DNA from 2 places in the Streptomyces sp. NPDC006208 genome. Region 2 is predicted to be linked to the other one. Evidence: riboswitches for the same ligand, from Rfam matches in the RefSeq annotation. Region 2 holds a riboswitch; the other holds the start of a gene.

Region 1 (8,107 bases), on a different contig from region 2:
CTGCTGAAACGCTCCCCGCACGCCCTGCTCACCCCGCTCACGGCCCTGTTCGTCCACGGCAGCTGGCTGCATCTGCTCGGGAACATGCTGTTTCTCTTCGTCTTCGGCGCGATGGCCGAGGAGCGGATGGGCCGGCTGCAGTTCGCCCTGTTCTATCTGGGCACCGGCTACCTCGCACTGCTGGTGTACGCGGCCGTCAACGCCGATTCGGCGCAGACCCTGGTGGGGGCGTCCGGGGCGATCTCGGGCGTGCTCGGCGCCTTCCTGTTCCTCTTTCCGAAGGCCCGCGTCACCAGCCTCTTCCCGTTTCTGTTCTTCCTGCCGCTGCGGTTCCCCGCCTGGGTCGTGCTGATCTTCTGGTTCGCGCTCCAGTGGCTGGCCGCGAGGAACGCGGGCAGCGGGCCCGGCGTCGCCTATCTGGCGCATCTGGTGGGGTTCTCGGCGGGCTTCCTCTACGCCTGGGGCCGGTTCCGCAGTGGGACTAGAGTGAAGGCCCAAGCAGCGGCCACCGAGGGAGAACGCCAACCGTGATCACCGCGATCGTGCTCATCAAGACCAGCGTGGACCGCATCCCCGAGATCGCCGAGTCGATCGCCGCGCTGGACAGCGTCAGCGAGGTCTTCTCGGTGACCGGTACGTACGACCTGATCGCCATGGTCCGTGTGGCCAAGCACGACGACCTGGCGGACGTCATCCCGGGCAGCATCAGCAAGATCCCGGGCGTCGAGGCCACCGACACGCATGTCGCGTTCCGCACCTACTCCCAGCACGACCTGGAGGCGGCGTTCGCCATCGGCCTGGACGCCTGACGCCTCGCGCATGCGGGGCAAGCACCCGTCCCGCGGTGGGGGGACGCAACCGCGACGACAGCGAGCCCGCGCCGAAGGCGCGGGCTCGTCGGATCCGGGGCACAACCCCGAGCGTCACACGGCCGGGACGCAGCGGCCGTCCTCCGTGCGGTAGGTCCACTTCGCACCCTCGCGCACCAGCTCCCGCACCGCCCGGACGAAGCGTTCGACATGCTCGTCCGGCGTCCCCGCGCCGAAGCTGACGCGGATCGCGTTCAGCGACCGTCCCCCGGTCTCCTCGGGGGCGCCGCACTCGCCCGGATCCTGGGTCTCACCGCCCAGCAGCGTACGCACCAGGGGATGGGCGCAGAACAGGCCGTCGCGTACCCCGATGCCGTACTCCGCCGACAGCGCCGCCGCGAAGTGCGAGCTGTTCCAGCCGTCGACGACGAACGAGATGACGCCGACGCGCGGGGCATCGGCGCCGAACAGGGAGAGCACGCGCACCTCGGGCACCTCGGCCAGCCCCTCCCGCACCGTTGCGATCAGCTGCTGCTCCCGTGCCACCAGCGCGTCGAAGCCCGCTTCGGTCAGCGCCCTGCACGCCGATGCGATGGAGTAGACGCCGATGACGTTCGGCGAACCGGCCTCGTGGCGCGCGGCCGTGGTGTGCCACTCGACGTCCACGCCGCCGTCCGTGCGCCGCGCGACCGTGCGCGAGGCACCGCCTCCCGCGAGGTACGGCTCCGCCTCCCGCAACCAGTCCGCGCGCCCGGCGAGCACGCCGGAGCCGAACGGCGCGTACAGCTTGTGCCCGGAGAATGCGACCCAGTCCACGTCCAACTCCCGTACCGACACGGGGTGGTGGGGCGCGAGCTGGGCGGCGTCGAGGACGATCCGGGCGCCGTGGGCGTGGGCCACGGCCGCGAGCTCCTTCACCGGCCACAGTTCACCGGTCACATTCGACGCGCCGGTGACGCAGACCAGGGCGGGCCCGTCCGCGTCCTGAGCGGATGCGGTCCGGTCGGCAAGCGCCCGCTCCAGGGTGGTGACGGCCTCTTCGGGAGTGCGCGGCGCGTCCAGGAAGGTCACCTGGGCCTGACGCCAGGGCAGCAGGGAGGCGTGGTGCTCGGTCTCGAAGACGAACACCCGGCAGCCGGCGGGGAGCACGGAGGCGAGCAGGTTCAGCGAGTCGGTGGTGGAGCGGGTGAAGACGACCTGATCGCCGTCACGGCAGTCGAGGAAGTCGTGGACGGTCGCCCGGCTGTTCTCGAACAGGTCCGTGGACAGCTGCGAGAGGTAGCCGGCGCCACGGTGCACGCTGCCGTAGTACGGGGCGTACGCGGCCACGTCGTCCCACACGCGCTGCAACGCGGGCGCGCTCGCCGCGTAGTCGAGGGCGGCGTAGACGGCTTCGCCGCCGGTCACCAGCGGAACGGTGACGTCCCGGCCGAGGACCGGGAGCGGGGCGGCACAGCACGGGTCGGCGACGGCGTCAGGGGTGGCAACGGCGGCGTTCGGGCATGCGGACATGGCGGTATCTCCCGGCAGGAAAAGGCGAATCGGCTTCAAGAACACCCGGATCACGGGTGTGCCTCGGCGCACGGACACGACCGTGCGGAGGATGTGCTGAAGAGGGGGCTACGCGCCCTATCGCATTCGCTTGCTCACGAGACTGCTCCCTTGAGGACCAGGACCCCGGGGCTGTGACATCCGACGATGTCCAGGGGTCCGCGCTTGCCACAGACCTCGCTGCCTGCGACCTGGTCTTCACCCGGGGCACCCCGCCACGGACGGAGGGTTGCCGGACAGCGGGCCGGGGCCTCGTCGCTGTCACTCATGACCTGTCGAAGAAACTACGCGACGTGATCGCCGTCCCGCAACCCGTGTCCGGATTCCGGGACAGGCAGGGGACGGCACACCACGTCGGCGTCCGCGTAGGCCCTGTCCGGGCGATCTTCGAGGATCAGTCTGCGGCGTCAGATGCGTGGGGCCTCCCCAGGCCCACCAGGGCCGAGGCATGGGGCCTCCCCAGGCCGCCAGGGCCGAGGGGACGCATCGCAAAGCGGAGCATCGCCCTCGTACTGGACGTACTCGGGCGACTCCGACAACACAGCGAGGTGCCGCAGCTGTCGCCGCGGCCCGACGAGATCGCCCGGACAAGGCCTAGGAGTTGCTCACGGAGACCCAGCGGTCCAGTGCGGCCTTGGCCGCTCCCGAGTCGATGGACTCGGCCGCCTTGTCCATACCGGCCCGCAGCTGCTGCGCGAGCGGGCCGTCGCCCGGCTCCAGGGCCACCAGCGCGGCCGCCGCGTTCAGCAGCACCGCGTCGCGGACCGGACCGGTCTCGCCGCCGAGCAGCCGCCGCGCGACATCCGCGTTGTACGAGGCGTCCGCGCCACGCAACGCCTCGACGGGCACCAGGTCGATGCCCGCGTCGCGCGGGTCGAAGGCCTCCTCGCGCACCGCGCCGTCCCGTACCACCCACACCTTGGACGTGGCGGTCGTGGTCAGCTCGTCCAGACCGTCGTCGCCGCGGAAGACCAGCGCGGACGATCCCCGTTCGGCCAGCACACCGGCCAGGATCGGCGCCATCCGGGCGTCCGCGACACCGGTCGCCTGGGCCTTGACCCGCGCCGGGTTGGTGAGCGGACCGAGGAAGTTGAACACGGTGCGGATGCCCACCTCCTTGCGGGTGGCCGCCACATGCCGTAGCGCCGGGTGGAACTTGACCGCGAAGCAGAAGGTGATGCCGGCTTCCTCGGCGACCTCGGCGACGCGCCGCGGGGTGAGCTCCAGATTGACCCCGAGCTTCTCCAGGACGTCGGAGGCGCCGCTCGCGGACGAGGCCGCGCGGTTTCCGTGCTTGACGACCTTCGCGCCCGTACCGGCGACGACGATCGCCGACATCGTCGAGATGTTCACCGTCTTGGCCCCGTCGCCGCCGGTACCGACGATGTCGACGCTGGGGCCTGGCACCTCGATCAGGTTGGCGTGCGCGTACATGGTCCGCACAAGGCCGGTGATCTCGTCGACGGTCTCGCCCTTGGCGCGCAGCGCGACCACGAAAGCGGCGATCTGCGCGTTGGTGGCCTCGCCGCTGAGGATGCGGTCCATCGCCCATGCGGTGGCGTCCGCGCTCTGGTCACGGTTGTCGAGGAGGGCGTTCAGCACGCCGGGCCAGGAGTGGTCCGCCACGCTGTTGCCGCCGACCGGGGTCACAACGTTCATGGTCCGCTCCAGGGTCCACAGCCGATAGGGATGGGTCCACCCTATCCAGGTGCGGGCACAGCAAAGAGCCCCGTCCGACGAATGGACGGGGCTCCAGCTGTGGCGACCTTCAGGTCAGGTGATCAGTGGTGGCCGTGGCCGCTGGTGATCTCCTTGTACTCCTCGGCGGTGGGCTTGGCGATCTGGTTCTCCTCGCCGTAGTAGCCCTTGCTGAGCTTGGCGCGCAGCTTCTCGGAACGCTTCACCTTGCGCTCGACGCCGTTCTCGTCGACCGTCGGGCCGATCTCGGCCGGCTTGTACTGCTCGTGCGCGGTGAGCTTGTACAGGTCGCCCTGCGAGAGCGGCTCGTGGATCTCGACGAACTCACCGTGCGGCAGGCGCTTGATGATGCCGGTCTCGCGACCGTGCAGCACCTTGTCGCGGTCGCGACGCTGCAGGCCCAGACAGATGCGCTTGGTGAGGACGAACGCGAGAACCGGTCCGACGAAGTAGGTGATGCGGACGAACCAGGTGATCGCGTTGATCGACAGGTTGAAGTGGGTGGCGAAGATGTCGTTACCGCCACCCAGCAGCATGATCACGTAGCCGGTGACCCAGGCGACACCCAGCGCGGTCCGGGTCGGCGCGTTACGCGGCCGGTCCAGGATGTGGTGCTCGCGCTTGTCGCCGGTGATCCAGGACTCGATGAACGGGTAGACCGCGATCGCTCCGAGGACCACACCGAAGATCACCAGCGGGATGAACACACCCAGGACGAGCGTGTGGCCCCACAGATTGATCTCCCAGCCAGGCATCACACGGACCAGACCCTCGGCGAAGCCCATGTACCAGTCGGGCTGGGCACCGGTGGACACCATGTCCGGGCGGTACGGGCCGAGCGCCCACACCGGGTTGATCGTGAAGGTCGCCGAGATGAACGCGATGACACCGAAGACCAGGAAGAAGAAGCCTCCGGCCTTGGCCATGTAGACCGGCAGCAGGGGCATGCCGACCACGTTCTTGTTCGTCTTGCCGGGACCCGCCCACTGCGTGTGCTTGTGGTAGAAGACCAGGATCAGGTGGGCCACCACGAGGCCGAGCATGATGCCCGGCAGCAGCAGGATGTGGATCGAGTAGAACCGGGCCACCATGTCGTGGCCGGGGAACTCGCCGCCGAACAGGAAGAACGAGATGTACGTGCCGACGATCGGCATGGACAGGATCGCGCCCTGGGTGAAGCGGACACCCGTGCCGGACAGCAGGTCGTCGGGGAGCGAGTAACCGGTGAAGCCGGTGAACATGCCGAGGACGAACAGCAGGAAGCCGAACAGCCAGTTGATCTCACGCGGCTTGCGGAACGCGCCGGTGAAGAAGACGCGCATCATGTGCACGAACATCGCGGCGAGGAAGATCACCGCGGCCCAGTGGTGGATCTGCCGGATGAGCAGACCGCCGCGGACGTCGAAGCTGATGTGCAGGGTCGAGGCGTAGGCCTCGGTCATGCGGATGCCCTGCATCGGCACGTACGAGCCGTGGTACTCGACCTCGTTCATGCTCGGGTGGAAGAACAGCGTCAGATACACACCCGTGAGGATGATGATGATGAAGCTGTAGAGCGCGATCTCGCCGAGCATGAAGGACCAGTGGTCCGGGAAGATCTTCCGCATGTTGGCCTTGGCCAGGGAGTAGATCCCGAGCCGGCCGTCCGCCCAGTCGGCCACCCGCTCGCCGGCGGGCGCCTTCTTCTTCGTGTCTGTTGCAGTACTCATCCGCGCTCCCAGAAGGCAGGACCGACGGGCTCTTCGAAGTCGCCCAGCGCCTCGAGGTTGCCTTCGGCGTTGACGCCGATACGCAGCTGCGGAAGCGGGTGACCGGCCGGACCGAAGATGACGCGGGCGCCGTCGGAGAGGTCGAAGGTGGACTGGTGGCACGGGCAGAGGACGTGGTGCGTCTGCTGCTCGTACAGGCTGATCGGGCAGCCGACATGGGTGCAGATCTTGGAGAAGGCCACGATGCCGTCGACCGACCACTCCAGCTCGCGCTTGTCCTTGATGTCATCCGGCTGGATACGGACGACCATCAGGGCTGCCTTGGCGATCTGGTTGTTGAAGTCGTGGCTGCTCTCCTCCAGGCCCTCGGGCATGACGAAGGTGAGCGAACCGACCGCGACGTCCTCGGGACGCAGCGGCTCGTTCGTGTTCATGTTGATGAGCTCTTTGCCCTTGGCCCACAGGGTCTTGCGGAGCTTGTTCTCCGGCAGCGGACCGAGCTCGCGCAGCAGCACCACACCGGAGAGCGGCACCATGGCCAGCGCTCCGAACATGGTGTTCCGGATGAGCTTGCGTCGGCCGATCGCGGAATCCGCGGCGCCGTCGGCGAAGTCGGCCATGACCTTGGCCTTGACCTCGGGGTCGGCCTCGATCGGGTGGCGGTCGTCCGGGGTCTCCACGTCGGACATCAGGGTGCGGGCCCAGTGGACCGCGCCCGCGCCGATGCAGAAGAGCGCGATGCCAAGCGTCGTACCCAGCGCGAAGTTCAGCGCGCCGATGTGACCGAGCGGCCAGATGTACACGATCGTGTCGACGCCGATGGTCACGAACGAGGCGATGAAGCCGATCGTGGCCAGCATCGACAGCGTGAACATGAAGGCGACGGCACGCTCGGAGCGCCTCGCGGCACGCTCGTCGATGTCCTGGATGCGCGGCTTGTGGGCCGGCAGTCCCGGGTCGGCGAACGGGGCGTCCTCCGTGCGCTGGGCGACGGCAGCGCCGCCGTGGGCCGCGCCGTGCGCGGCGTCCTGCTCTGCGGGCAGGTTCTCGTCTGGAATCTCTTGGCTACTCATGACTTCTTGGCCTTAGCGGTGTGGGCCGCGACCCAGATGGCAACAGCGATCAGCGAGCCGAGACCGAAGATCCAGCCGAACAGACCCTCGGCCACCGGGCCGATGCCGCCCAGCCCGAAGCCGCCGGGGGTGGCCGTCTCTTCGCTGTTCACGGTCTTGACGTACGCGATGATGTCGCGCTTCTCCTGCTCGGGCAGCGTGGTGTCCGGGAAGGACGGCATGTTCTGCGGGCCGGTCTGCATGGCCTCGTAGAGGTGCTTCGGGCTGACGCCCTCCAGGCTCGGGGCGTACTTGCCGTCGGTCAGCGCGCCGCCTTCACCGGTGAAGTTGTGGCACTGGGCGCAGTTGTTGCGGAACAGCTCGCCACCCTTGGCGATGTTCGCGCCCTCCGGGTTGTACTGCTTCTCGGTCGGCGTGATCGGACCGGCTCCGAGCGAGGCGACGTACGCCGCGAGCTGGTCGATCTGGGCCTGCGAGTAGATGACCGGCTTCTTCGGCACCTGCGCGCCGGGCTGCTGGGCGGGCATACGGCCGGTGGCGACCTGGAAGTCGACGGCTGCGGAGCCGACGCCCACCAGGGACGGGCCGTCGGTGGTTCCCTGACCGCCCATACCGTGGCAGCTGGCGCAGCCGACGGTGTAGAGCTTCTGGCCCTCCTTGATGGCGAGGGACTGGGCGGTCTCATCGGCCTGCGCCTTGTCCGCGGGTGCGAACGCGGCGTACAGCCCCCCAGTGGCCGCCAGCGCGAAGAGTAGGACGACGACCGCCGCCAGCGGATGGCGTCGTCGTACGGAGAGCTTTTTCACGGATTACCCCGGTGTCAGGATTTTCTGCGTCGATGCTTCTGGACTATGTCTGCTTCAGACGGCGGGTGCCGTCCGCGCCGATTACTTGATCATGTAGATCGTGGCGAAGAGGCCGATCCAGACGACATCGACGAAGTGCCAGTAGTAGGACACGACGATGGCGGCGGTTGCCTGCTCGTGGGTGAATCGCCGGGCCGCGTAGGTGCGGCCGAGGACCAGCAGGAAGGCGATGAGACCGCCCGTCACATGCAGGCCGTGGAAGCCGGTGGTCAGGTAGAACACCGAGCCGTACGGGCCGGACGAGAGGGAGAGCCCCTCGTGCTTGACCAGCTCGGTGTACTCGTAGACCTGGCCGCCGATGAAGATGGCACCCATCACGAAGGTGATGATGAACCACGTCCTGAGCTTCTTCACATCGCCCCGCTCCGCGGCGAAGACGCCGAGCTGGCAGGTGAGGGAGG
Region 2 (8,107 bases):
GGCCTCGGCGATGAGCTCGCCGATCTGGGTGTCGGCGGCGGAGATGGAGGCGGTGGAAGCGATCTGCTCCTTGGTCTCCACGTCCTTGGCCTGCTCGAGCAGGGCACCGGAGACGGCCTCGACGGCCTTCTCGATACCGCGCTTGAGGGCCATCGGGTTGGCGCCGGCGGCCACGTTGCGCAGGCCCTCACGGACGAGCGCCTGCGCGAGAACGGTCGCGGTGGTCGTACCGTCGCCGGCGACGTCGTCCGTCTTCTTGGCGACTTCCTTGACCAGCTCGGCGCCGATCTTCTCGTACGGGTCCTCGAGCTCGATCTCCTTGGCGATGGAAACACCATCGTTGGTGATCGTGGGGGCGCCCCACTTCTTCTCGAGGACGACGTTCCGGCCCTTGGGGCCAAGGGTGACCTTGACGGCGTCGGCGAGCTGGTTCATCCCGCGCTCGAGACCGCGCCGTGCCTCCTCGTCGAACGCGATGATCTTGGCCATGTGAAGTGGTCCTCCCGGACTTGGGGGTCCCCCCGTGCCCGCAGGGCTACGGGGGAGGATTGCTTCCGGACCGTGCTGGTGCCCGCGACGGACGGCCTGCAAGCCGTGTGGTTCCTTGCCCCACCCGGCCCGCGGGCCTCACCGACCCGATCCAAGTTCTGTCACTCTCACCTGCAGAGTGCTAACGCCAATGATTAGCACTCGGCATAGGAGAGTGCAAGCGGCTCTCGGGGATCCGCAGGCGGAGAGCGGCGAAGGCGGAGGGCGGACGAACCGTGCGTGAACGCACGACGAGGGGTCCGCATCCCTGGATGGGATGCGGACCCCTCGGAGTGAGAACGTCGGTGGCCGATCGCGACTGGATCAGACGGCCAGCTTGACCATGTCCGCCTGCGGACCCTTCTGGCCCTGCGAGATCTCGAACTCAACTCGCTGACCCTCTTCAAGGGTGCGGTACCCATCCATCTGGATCGCGCTGTAGTGGACGAAAACATCCGCACCACCGTCGACCGCGATGAAGCCGTAGCCCTTCTCCGCGTTGAACCACTTGACGGTGCCCTGAGCCATGCCTAACTCCCCTATTACTGGCCCTTGCGCAGGACCGCACTTCGCGGACCCGGGTCAGACCTACCGCCCCGACAGGAGGGGCGGGCGCCGGAACGCGTCGACCGCGGCTGAATGTATCTGTCCAACTGCCGTCTGCAACAGGTCAGTCGGACGAGAATTCTGCGCAGTAGCAAAGGGATGAAATGTGCAAATTCCGTGAATTCCGGGGCAAGTCGGGCTCCACAAAGTATCCCCAAAGGCGCATTTCGATCGCACACTTTGGCCACTTCTTGTCGCCTCCCGGCGCATTCTCATACACAGGGGAAGCGAGTGGCGGAGGCCGCTTCCCCAACTCTATCGCGCTCAACCATGCAGAATTGCCCCCTCCGGTTCTCCACCGGAAGGGGCAATTCTCGTTACTCTGGGTAATTCCAGGTCGCGTCAGCCACCGGCGACCGCGGGGATGATGGAAACTCCCGCACCGTCCGGCGTCGCCGTCTCCAGCCCCTGCTCGAAGCGCACATCGTCGTCGTTCACGTACACATTGACGAAGCGGCGCAGCTTGCCCTGGTCGTCCAGGACCCGGGCGGCGATGCCCGCGTGGTTCTTCTCCAGGTCCGCGATGACCTCGGAGAGGGTCGCGCCCTCGGCCGGGACCTCGGCCTTGCCGCCCGTGTACGTGCGGAGGATGGTGGGGATGCGGACGTTGACGCTCATGGTGTGCTGCCTCTCTCGGTGGTTCAGCCGGCCAGGCCGGCGTCGCGGAACGCGTCCAGACTCGGGCGGATCGTCGCGGTCGGACCGGTGGTCGGGGCGACCGCGTCCAGCGTCTTGAGACCGTCGCCGGTGTTGAGTACGACGGTGGTGAGCGTCGGGTCGAGCAGGCCCTGCTCGATCAGCTTCCTGGTCACGCCCACGGTCACGCCTCCCGCCGTCTCGGCGAAGATTCCCTCGGTCCGCGCCAGCAGCTTGATCGCGTCGACGACCTGCTCGTCGTTGACGTCCTCCACCGCACCGCCGGTGCGGCGGGCGATGTCCAGCACATACGGGCCGTCGGCCGGGTTGCCGATCGCGAGCGACTTGGCGATGGTGTTCGGCTTCTGCGGGCGTACGACGTCGTGGCCGGCCTTGAAGGCGGTGGACACCGGCGAACAGCCCTCGGCCTGGGCGCCGAAGATCTTGTACGGCTTGTCCTCGACGAGACCGAGCTTGATCAGCTCCTGCAGACCCTTGTCGATCTTGGTGAGCTGCGAGCCGGAGGCGATCGGGATCACGATCTGGTCGGGCAGCTGCCAGCCGAGCTGCTCGCAGATCTCGTACGCGAGCGTCTTGGAGCCCTCGCCGTAGTACGGGCGGAGGTTGACGTTGACGAAGCCCCAGCCCTCGCCGAGCGGGTCGCCGATGAGCTCGGAGCAGAAGCGGTTGACGTCGTCGTAGTTGCCCTCGATGCCGACCAGTTCACCGCCGTACACGGCGGCCATGACGACCTTGCCCTGCTCAAGGTCGTGCGGGATGAACACGCAGGAGCGGAAGCCGGCCCGGGCCGCGGCGGCGCCGACGGCGCCGGCGAGGTTGCCGGTGGAGGAGCAGGACAGGGTGGTGAAACCGAAGGCGCGGGCCGCCTCGACGGCGATCGCGACGACACGGTCCTTGAAGGAGTGCGTCGGGTTGCCGGAGTCGTCCTTGACGTACAGGCCGCCGGTGACGCCCAGTTCACGGGCGAGGTTGTCGGCCTTGACCAGCTGGGTGAAACCGGGGTTCAGACTCGGCTTGCCGGCCACGTCGGCGGGGACGGGCAGCAGCGGGGCGTAGCGCCAGATGTTGTCCGGGCCCGCTTCGATCCGCTTGCGAAGGGCCTCGGGGTCGCCGCTCGGCAGGTCGTACGCGACTTCGAGCGGCCCGAAACACGAGGCACAGGCGAAGATGGGGCCGAGTTCGAAACGCTCCCCGCACTCGCGGCACGAGAGCGCGGCGGCCGGTCCGAGGTCCACAGGGGTGGTGGTGCTGCTTGCAACGGTCTGCACAGCCATGGTGGCGAGGCCCTTTCTCCTCATCTTCCTCGTGACGCATCTCGCCACGAGACGGAATTGGCACCTTCCCCACCGTGACCTCGCGGTCGGCGGGAGGGTTGCCGGGGCTTCAACGGGCCGTTCCCTCTGCCCCTCTGGATGAGCGGTATTCAGTTGTCAGCGCGACGACCCCCGGCATGCGACGGTCATCGGCGTTGTTCAAGACTGTAACCGAAGCCCTGGACGGTTGAGATAGTCGTCCGAACCTCGAGATGGATCTCTCGACAGGAAGTCAAGGAGACGCGCACGTGCTCGATGAGGTGGAGCGCTGGCTGAGCAGGCGTTCCTGGGCGGCCGCCGACCGGACGATGAACCAGCTGCTGGCGGCCAAGGCCAGGCGCGGGACGTCGGTCAGCGTGGTGCTTCCCGCGCTGGACGAGGAGACGACGGTCGGGGACATCGTCACCGTGATCCGGCGCGAGCTGATGGAGAGCGTGCCGCTGGTCGACGAGCTGGTGGTCATCGACTCGGGCTCGAGCGACCGTACGGGTGAAGTGGCCGCGGCGGCCGGGGCGCGGGTGGTCCACCGGGACACGATCCTGCCGCGGATACCGGCCGTGCCCGGCAAGGGCGAGGTGCTGTGGCGGTCACTGATGGTGACCAGCGGTGACATCGTCTGCTTCGTCGACGCGGACCTGCGCGACTTCTCCGCGGAGTTCGTCTCCGGGATCGTCGGGCCCCTGCTGACCGACGGCGAGGTGCAGTTCGTCAAGGCCATGTACGACCGGCCGCTCGGCGGCGAGCCGGGCCAGGGCGGGCGGGTGACCGAACTGGTGGCCCGGCCGTTGCTGAATCTGCACTGGCCGCAGCTGGCCGGCTTCGTCCAGCCGCTGGGCGGCGAGTACGCGGCACGGCGGTCGCTGCTGGAGCGGCTGCCGTTCCCCGTCGGGTACGGGGTGGAGCTGGGACTGCTGGTGGACGCGCTGCACACGGTGGGCCTGGACGCGCTCGCACAGGTGGACGTCGGTTCGCGCAAGCACCGCCACCAGGACGGGCAGGCACTGGGCCGGATGGCGGCGGCGATCTACCGCACCGCCCAACTGCGACTTTCCCGCGGACACTTGGTGCGGCCGTCGCTGACGCAGTTCGAGCGGGGCGAGACGGGGTTCGAGCCGCGGACGTACTCCGTGGACACGGAGGAGCGGCCGCCGATGCGTGAGATCGGTGAGTATGCGGCGCGTCGCGCGGCATAAACCGGATCACGCGGACATCTTCTCTACCTTTCGTACACATGGGTGCGAAAGATGACAGGAACCATGGCCGGCTGCCCCGGATCCTCGGGGCCCTGGCGGTCACCGCCGCGGCACTGCTCGGATCGCCCGTCCCCGCGGCCGCCACGGGGGCGGACGGGTCGCCGGGGACGGAACCCTCGCTCCGGCCGGTGCAGATCCAGCCCGGCGAGATGGCCGACACCGGATCCAGGAACGAGCAGCTGTGGCTGCTCGGCGGGGTGGCGCTGAGTCTGACGGCGGCGGGAGTGGTCGCGGTGGCGGCGTCGCGGCGCCGCGACAAGGACTGAGACCGGATCTGGCGCGGTGAGACCGTACGCACGTTTGAGGTTTCCCGGGACGGGCTAGGTTCGCCACATGGTCTCCGAGCGTGAACACGCTGCCCAGATCCTGGTCGCGTCCAACCGCGGCCCGGTCTCGTACACGGTGAACGAGGACGGAGAGCTCGACGCCCGCCGCGGGGGCGGCGGCCTGGTCTCCGGCCTGTCGGCCATCGGCTCCGGCGCACAGTCCCTGTGGGTGTGCGCGGCCCTGAGCGACGGCGACCGCGAGGCGGTCCGGCGCGGGGTCGGCGAGCCGGGTGTGCTGATGCTCGACATCGACGCGGCCGTCCACTCCGACGCGTACAACGGCATCGCGAATTCGGTGCTGTGGTTCGTGCACCACATGCTGTACCAGACCCCACTGGAGCCGGTCTTCGACAAGGAGTTCCGGCGGCAGTGGGCTGCGTACGAGGCGTACAACAAGGCGTTCGCCGAGGCGCTGGCGCAGCGGGCCGCCGACGGCGCGGCCGTGCTGGTGCAGGACTATCACCTGGCCCTGGTGCCCGGCATGCTCCGCGAACTCCGCCCCGACCTGCGGATCGGGCACTTCTCGCACACACCGTGGGCGCCGGCGGAGTACTTCAGGATGCTGCCGGACGACATCGCGGAACAGCTGCTGCGCGGGATGCTGGGCGCGGACCGGCTGGCGTTCCTGACCCGGCGGTGGGCGGACGCCTTCGCCGGCTGCTGCGAGCAGGTGGTCGGCGGCACCGGCACCACGCGGACAGGCGTCCACGGACTCGGCGCCGACGCGGACTTCCTGCGCGAGCGGGCGCACCGGCCCGATGTGGCAGAGCGCATGGAACAGCTGCGGGAGCAGATCGGCGAGGGCCGCAGGACGATCGTCCGGGTCGACCGGACCGAGCTGTCCAAGAACATCGTGCGGGGGCTCCTGGCCTACCGGGAGCTGCTGGAGGAGCACCCCGAGTGGCGGGAGCGGATCGTGCACATCGCGCTCGCCTACCCCTCGCGCCAGGATCTCGCGGTCTACCGGGAGTACACGGCGGAGGTCTCCCGGGTCGCGGACGAGATCAACGCGCAGTACGGGACGGACGACTGGACTCCGGTCGTCGTGCACGTCAAGGACGACTTCGCGCGCTCACTGGCCGCGTACCGGATGGCGGACGTGGCACTGGTCAACCCCATCAGGGACGGGATGAACCTGGTCGCCAAGGAGGTCCCCGTCGTCTCCGACCACGGCTGCGCGCTGGTGCTGTCGCGGGAGGCGGGCGCGCACGCGGAGCTCGGCGACGACGCGCTCTCGGTCAACCCGTACGACGTGAGCGGCACGGCGGCCGCGCTGCACGAGGCGCTGACCATGCCGGAGGCGGAGCGGGCCGAACGCACCAAGCGCCTGGCGGCGGCGGCGACGGCGCTGCCGCCGAAGCAGTGGTTCCTCGACCAGCTGGAGGCCCTGCGCGCCAAGGACGCGTAGACGCGCCGGCTCCGGGGCCGCGCTGATTCCAGCGTTGCGCTGACTCCGGGGCCACGCCGGCTCCGGCGTTGCGCTCGTTCCGGGGCCGCGCCGGTTCCGGCGTTGCCGCGCTGATTCCGGCGTTGCGCTGATTCCGGCGTTGCGCTCGTTCCGGGGCCACGCCGGCTCCGGCGTTGCGCGGACCGGCACGGCGACACAGGCCCGGGCCCCTGCGGGGCTTTCCCCACCCCGCCCCTGCCCGTAACCGGGGCTCCGCCCCGGACCCCGCGCCTCAATCAACCCCTACGCCCTGCGGGCGTGGGAGGTACCCCCACCTCCGGCCGTACCGGGGGTCCGGGGGCTTGCCCCCGGTTACGGGAAGGGGCGGGGTGGGGAAGAACCCGCCCGCCCCGCGCCGGCCCTCACGCCTGCGGACCCGGCAGGTGCTGTGCAAGATTCGCCAGGAACTCCACCACCGCCGCCGGCCCCGGCACCAGCAGGTCCGCGCGGTCCGCGAGTTCCGTCACCTCGTTGCTGCCGCTGCAGACCAGCAGCCCCGGCACCCCGTCCGAGCGGAGTTTTTCGACCGCGCCGAACGCAGGGAGGTCACCCAGGTCGTCGCCCGCGTACAGCACGGACTCGGCGTTCACCTCGCGTACGTAGTCCGACAGGGCCTTGCCCTTGTCCATGCCGGGCGGGCGCAGCTCCAGAACCATGCGGCCCGGCTCCAGGATCAGGCCGTGGCGGGCGGCGAGCGCGGCGAGCGGTTCGCGCAGGGCGTCGAAGGCGGCCTGGGGGTCGGTGGCGCGGCGCGTGTGGACCGCGACCGCCCGGCCCTTCTCCTCGACCCAGGTGCCCTCCCAGACCCCGGCCCCGTCGAGGACACCCGGCAGTTCGGCGCGGGCGGCTGCGACACCGGGGTGCGGGGCGGGGGCCTGGACGGTGCCGCTGACCGCGTCCCAGCGCTCGGCGCCGTAGTGGCCGAGGACGACGAGGTGGTCCAGGCCCGGCACACCGGCGAAGCCGCCGTAGCGCACCGCGACACCGGCGGGTCTGCCGGTGATCACGGCGACGGAGGCGACCCGCGGCGCGAGCGCGGCGATCGCGGGGGCGGCGCCGGGGTGGGCGCGGGCCTGTTCAGGGTCGGGCACGATCTCGGCGAGGGTGCCGTCGAAGTCGAGGGCGACGACGGCCCCTGAGGGCCGGGCGAGGAGAGCCGCCAGACCGTCACGGCCTGCGGGAGTGGACGGCGTCGGCAGGGGGTGCGCGTACGGGGAGCCCATGTACCGACCCTATCGGCGACTTCTCCTGGCGTCCCTCACACGGAGCAGCCGGTTGACGGTAACGGGGTCGTGCGCCAGCGCGCGCTCGTCGTCGAGGAGCGCGTTGAGGAGTTGGTAGTAGCGCACCGGGGAGATGCCGAGCTTCTCCCGTATCGCCCGCTCCTTGGCCCCGGGCCCGCTCCAGGAGCGCTGCTCCATGGCGAGAACGGCCCGCTCACGCTCCGAAAGCGCCTGGTCGTCGGTCATACGATCCAACCTATCGACGCCCACCGACGAGTGGGCCGCCCCTTCCGCAATCCCCCGCGGCTGACTACTCCGCCAGTTCCGCTTCCTTCGCCTCGAGGCTTATGCGGCCCAGGACCGCCTCCGGGCTGCCGCCGGGCTCGACCGCCTCGCCGACATTCTTCTTGATGCTCTCGCTGACCGCGGCCCACGACGTCTTGCCGACCGGCGGCAGCATCGAGGCCGGCAGTTCCTGGAGGAACGTACGGAGATCCTTGTGCTCGGGGTCCCGCTCCATCGCCTCGGAGGCGGAGACCGTCACCGGCAGCAGGCCGTTCTGGCCCGCGAAGTCGAGGACGTTCTTGTCGCTGAAGAGGAAGTCCAGGAACTTGCCGATCTCGGCCTTGTGGCCGTTCTGCTTGAAGCCCATGATCCAGTCGGCCACGCCCATCGTCGCCTTCGCCTTGCCGGTGCGGCCGGGCAGGGGAACCATGCCGACGTCGATGCCCTCCTTCGCCGCGGCCTGCATCAG

The links. Region 2 has a riboswitch for S-adenosylmethionine ahead of thrC (threonine synthase). Riboswitches for the same ligand answer to the same signal wherever they lie in the genome.
Region 1: it holds a riboswitch for S-adenosylmethionine, as region 2 does, so the genes downstream of both, ABZ208_RS09725 (aminotransferase class V-fold PLP-dependent enzyme) here and thrC (threonine synthase) in region 2, are expected to answer to the same signal.

The regions. Positions count from the first base shown of each region.
Region 1 covers NZ_JBEXSW010000009.1:152,320-160,426, forward strand. Annotated here, with positions in the region: gene ABZ208_RS09715 (rhomboid family intramembrane serine protease) at 1-531, shown strand, start outside; gene ABZ208_RS09720 (Lrp/AsnC ligand binding domain-containing protein) at 528-809, shown strand; gene ABZ208_RS09725 (aminotransferase class V-fold PLP-dependent enzyme) at 924-2,321, opposite strand; SAM riboswitch class IV at 2,517-2,633, opposite strand; gene trpD (anthranilate phosphoribosyltransferase) at 2,955-4,019, opposite strand; gene ABZ208_RS09735 (cytochrome bc complex cytochrome b subunit) at 4,142-5,767, opposite strand; gene ABZ208_RS09740 (Rieske 2Fe-2S domain-containing protein) at 5,764-6,840, opposite strand; gene ABZ208_RS09745 (c-type cytochrome) at 6,837-7,646, opposite strand; gene ABZ208_RS09750 (heme-copper oxidase subunit III) at 7,728-8,107, opposite strand, start outside.
Region 2 covers NZ_JBEXSW010000011.1:126,820-134,926, reverse strand. Annotated here, with positions in the region: gene groL (chaperonin GroEL) at 1-489, opposite strand, end outside; gene ABZ208_RS11565 (cold-shock protein) at 853-1,056, opposite strand; gene ABZ208_RS11560 (MoaD/ThiS family protein) at 1,477-1,752, opposite strand; gene thrC (threonine synthase) at 1,776-3,065, opposite strand; SAM riboswitch class I at 3,083-3,210, opposite strand; gene ABZ208_RS11550 (glucosyl-3-phosphoglycerate synthase) at 3,353-4,297, shown strand; gene ABZ208_RS11545 (hypothetical protein) at 4,336-4,623, shown strand; gene ABZ208_RS11540 (trehalose-6-phosphate synthase) at 4,691-6,091, shown strand; gene otsB (trehalose-phosphatase) at 6,493-7,353, opposite strand; gene ABZ208_RS11530 (DUF3263 domain-containing protein) at 7,363-7,599, opposite strand; gene ABZ208_RS11525 (extracellular solute-binding protein) at 7,664-8,107, opposite strand, start outside.